2 regions of the Cellulosimicrobium sp. BMG9.22 genome follow, and region 1 is predicted to be linked to the other one. Evidence: riboswitches for the same ligand, from Rfam matches in the RefSeq annotation. Region 1 holds a riboswitch; the other holds the start of a gene.
The links. A riboswitch is a leader RNA that binds a small molecule or an ion and turns the genes downstream of it on or off. The one in region 1 is predicted to bind S-adenosylmethionine.

Region 1 (2,194 bases):
CGAGTACACGACGACGTCCGCGCCGAGCTCGAGCGGCTTCTGCAGCAGCGGGGTCGCGAACACGTTGTCCAGCACGACGACGGCGCCGGCGGCGTGGGCCAGCTCGCTCACGCGCCGTGCGTCGACGATGTCCTGCATGGGGTTGGACGGCGTCTCGAAGAACACGACGTCCGCGGGCGTGGACAGCGCCTCCTCCCACTGCGAGAGCACGTGCCCGTCGACGTAGTCCGTCCGCACGCCCCACTTGGCGAAGATCTCGTCGAAGATGACGACGCTCGACCCGAACAGCGCGCGCGCCGCGACGATGCGCGAGCCGGACTGCACCAGCGCCGCCAGCGAGGTGAACACCGCCGACATGCCCGACGCCGTCGCGTAGCACGCCTCCGCGCCCTCGAGGAGGCGCAGGCGCTCCTCGAACGCGCGCACCGTCGGGTTGCCGTAGCGCGAGTAGACGAACCGGTCGAGCTCGCCCTTGAACGCGGCCTCCGCGTCGGACGCGCGGTCGTACGTGTACCCCTGCGTGAGGAACAGCGCCTCGGAGGTCTCCTGGAACTCGGTGCGGTGGTGGCCACCGCGCACCGCGAGCGTCGCGGCGCGGGCGTTCGCGGGCAGCGGCTTGCGCCCGGAGCCCCCGGGGACGCCCCGCCCGACGCCGGCCCCCGCGCTCATCGTGCGCCCTCGCCGTCTGCGGTGGCCGAGCCGGTCGAGCCCTCGGTGGCGGGCGGGTACGACGTCGTCGGCAGTCCACGGACCTTCCAGCCCTCGACGTCCCGCAGGCCCGAGAAGCCCTGTGCCCCCTCGAAGCCCTCGAGCACGTTGTACGACGGACCGAGTCCCACCGCCGTGGCCGCGCGCGCGGCGCCGATCGAGCGCTGGCCCGAGCGACACAGGAACACGACGGGGCGCTCGTCGCCGGGCTGCAGGCCCGCGTCGACGAGCTGGTCGAGGAACCGCGGGTTGGGCCCGGCGGGCGTGACCCACTCGTCGAACAGGACCTCGCGGCCCAGCGCCGCGGCGTCGGGCACGCCGATGGTGCGCCACTCGCCCTCCGTGCGGACGTCGACGAGCACCGCGCGCTCGTCCGTGAGCAGCAGGTCCCACGCCTGCTCGGGGGTGATGTCGCCGGCGTACCCGGCGGCGGGTCGGGCGTCGGGCAGCGCCGAGGCACGTGCCGACGTGGGCTGGGACTGGTCGCTCATGCGTCCTCCTCCATCGATCGTGGCAGTAGCACCCTCGCCCGGCCGTCTCGCGACGGACCGGGGGGTTGCTGCGGCGTCGACGTGCCACGTCACTCGGCCGCTCCGGATGGTTGCTCGGGATGTTACGCCACACGTCCGACGCGCGGAACGCCCGTCTCGGTGAGCGGTGCGGCGGTATGGCCGACGGCGGACCGGCCGCGCTAGCGTGGCCGCGGTCGGGAGAGGGCCCCGGCGGGCAGGGGGAGACGATGAAGGTCGGGCGGCGCCGCGCGGTGAGCGCGGTCGTGGTCGGCGGCGTGGTCGTGGCAGGCGTCGTCCTGCTGTGGACGGCGCCCGACGCGGAGGACGCGCCGCATAACGTGGCCGAGGTGCACGTCGTCGGGGACGACGCCCCTCGTGGGTCGGGAGAGCGGCCGCCGGTCGTCTCGGTCCCGCCCGAGGGCGCCGTGGTCCGCCCCGACGGCCAGGCACTCGTCCCGCTCCCGCCCGGCGAACCGGAGTTCTCTGACCTGCACACGGGCGAGTCGGTCGACCTGTCCGAGCTCACCGTCGGGGGCTACGAGGGCTGGTGGAGCGGTGACGGCCACGGCGAGGAGTGTGACTCCTACGCCGACGCCCACCCCGCGGTCGTCCTCGTGAGCACGCGGACGGGCGCCGTCGTCGAGGCGTACACGGACGGCGCGCGGCTCCAGCGCCCGCCGACCACCCCGCCGGGCGACCCGGCGGAGTGGCCCGCGAACTCCGTCGTCGTGCTCGACGCGGGGACGGGCGAGGTGCTCGAGTCGTTCGAGGTCGACGAGAGCGGGTGGCGCACCGACCTGCCGTACGTGCACTGCGTCCCGCCATCCGAGACGCCCTGACCACCGGTTGACACGTCCCGTGCCGCGCGCACATCCTGGGACACAGGTCATGAGTGCCAGCGTGAAACCCCGGTTTGCTGGCCGGCAACCCTCCTCTCGCGGCGGGGTGCCCCGGGTGACGACCAGGCCGCACGC
Region 2 (2,194 bases), on a different contig from region 1:
AACCGCTCGCGCGCGAAGCTCTCGAGCTGGGCGTTACCGTTCGCCACGCCGTCGAGGTAGAGCGAGAAGACCTGCAGGTCGATCGCCCGCGCCGCCTCGGCGCGCGTCTGCTGGGTCGACGCCTCGATGCGCTGGGTCGACGCGCGCGAGAAGGCGATCGACATCTCGCCGCCCCACTTGCTCGCCTCGAAGCCGCTCCACGCCGTCAGCACCGCCGTCACGGCGAGCAGCGCCACCGTCACCGTCTCGCGCCACGACCGACCGCCCGTGTCGGTCTCCTGCGTGCCGCTCTGCTCGCTGCCCTGCTCAGCCTCGTCGGTCACGGCAGGACAGTAGCCCGGGAGCCGGGACGGCGCGCGGCGGACGGTGAGCAGCACGCCGCCGAGGATCAGCGCGGCGAGGCCACGGCCAGCAACGTCCCGACCTGCGCACCCGTCGCGGCCAGGTCGTCCCCGCCGTCGGCGTCCGGCGTTCCGTCCGTGCCGGGGGTGTCCGACGTCGGCCCGTCCGTGGGCGGGACCGTCGGGTCGGTCGGGGTCGGGGTGGGCTCAAGCCACCGGTCCGTGGGGTCGTCGCTGCCGCAGCCCAGGCCATCTCACCTGGCGGGCGCCCTCGACCGCATGGCGGATGGCCCGTAGGATCGGGTGAACCATCCAGAGCGGTCGAGAGTCCTGGCTCGACGACACCGCAGCAACCCGCCGACGGAAGCCTCCCGAGGACAAAGGTGCTAACGCCAGGGTCGATGGAGTGACGCATGGTCTCAGAGGCATCCTTCGCGCACCGCCCGGGCAGTCCCCGGCCGACGGTGTCGTTCGAGCTCATGCCCCCGCGGCGCCCGGAGGCCGCACCGAAGTTCTGGGAGACGGCGCGGCGGCTCGTCGCGACGCACCCCGACTTCATCTCCGTGACGTACGGCGCCGCCGGGACCGACCGGGCCACCGCGCGCCAGGTCGTCGGGCGCCTCCTGCAGGGCACGCCCGTGCTGCCCATCGCGCACCTCACGTGCGTGGGGGCGTCGCGCGAGGACGTCGAGGAGGTCATCTCCGACTTCCTCGACGAGGGCGTGCGCTCGTTCCTCGCGCTGCGCGGCGACCCTCCGCGCGACCAGCCCGACTGGCGGCCCGCGGCCGACGGCGTGCGGTCGTCCACGGAGCTCGTCGCGCTGCTGCGCGAGGTCGAGGCGTCGCGCTGCGCGTCCGACCCGGCCGTCGCCCTGCGCAGCGCCACGCGCCCGCTGACGATCGCCGTCGCGACCTTCCCCGACGGGAACCCAGGCGCCGGCACGACGCGCACGCAGGAGGTGCGCCGCCTGTGGCAGAAGCAGCAGGCCGGCGCGAGCTTCGCGATCACGCAGCTCTTCTACGACGCGTCGTCGTACACCGACTTCGTCGCGGAGGCCCGCGCGGCCGGCGTGACGATCCCCATCCTCGCCGGGCTGCTGCCCACGACGGAGCCCGCGCGGCTCCGTCGCGTCGAGGAGCTCACGGGCGTGCGCGCGCCCCAGCACCTGCTGGACGCGCTCGACGCCCTGCCCGACCCGGAGGCGCAGCACGCCTACGGGATCGCGTACACGGTCGACCTCGCGCAACGCGTCCTCGACGCGGGCACGCCCGGTCTGCACGTGTACACGTTCAACAAGCACCGCGCCGCACTTGACCTGCTCGAGGGTGTCCACCTCGGCGGCGGGTCGCGCGGGACCGGAGGCAGCAACAGCGCTGCCGCCGCCCCGCTCGCCCCGGACCTGGCCAGCGGGCCGTGGGTCACCGGCACCTCCCTGCCCACGACGAGCGCAGCCACGCACGGCACGCCCGTCTGACCGGTCCTCCGGACCAGCAAGAGGTTTCGATCATGGCCACTTCCCTACCCTCCCCTACCCAGAACCCGGTCCCGTTCCCGGCGGGCACCGTGCTCGGCTACCCGCGCATCGGGCGCCGTCGCGAGCTCAAGAAGGCCGTCGAGGCGTTCTGGGCCGGGCGCACGAGCGCCGACGAGCTCGAGGCGACGGCCCGCGAGCTCCGGCTCGCGACGGTGCGCCGGCTCGTCGAGCTCGGCCTCGGCGCCGACGACGCGTCGGTCCCGGGCTCGTTCTCCTTCTACGACCAGGTGCTCGATGTCGCAGCGTCCCTCGGGGCCGTGCCGTCGCGGTTCGCGTCGCTCCTCGGCACCGGTCCGGACGATGCCGGTCGCCTCGACC

Region 2: it holds a riboswitch for S-adenosylmethionine, as region 1 does, so the genes downstream of both, AC4H2H_RS01145 (methylenetetrahydrofolate reductase) here and AC4H2H_RS04925 (rhodanese-like domain-containing protein) in region 1, are expected to answer to the same signal.

The regions. Positions count from the first base shown of each region.
Region 1 is NZ_JBZGBY010000004.1:160,811-163,004, forward strand. Features, by position in the region: gene AC4H2H_RS04920 (O-succinylhomoserine sulfhydrylase) at 1-669, opposite strand, end outside; gene AC4H2H_RS04925 (rhodanese-like domain-containing protein) at 666-1,199, opposite strand; SAM riboswitch class I at 1,207-1,312, opposite strand; gene AC4H2H_RS04930 (hypothetical protein) at 1,448-2,059, shown strand; SAM riboswitch class IV at 2,105-2,194, shown strand, end outside.
Region 2 is NZ_JBZGBY010000001.1:253,461-255,654, forward strand. Features, by position in the region: gene AC4H2H_RS01140 (hypothetical protein) at 1-323, opposite strand, end outside; SAM riboswitch class I at 647-749, shown strand; gene AC4H2H_RS01145 (methylenetetrahydrofolate reductase) at 755-1,816, shown strand; gene metE (5-methyltetrahydropteroyltriglutamate--homocysteine S-methyltransferase) at 1,849-2,194, shown strand, end outside.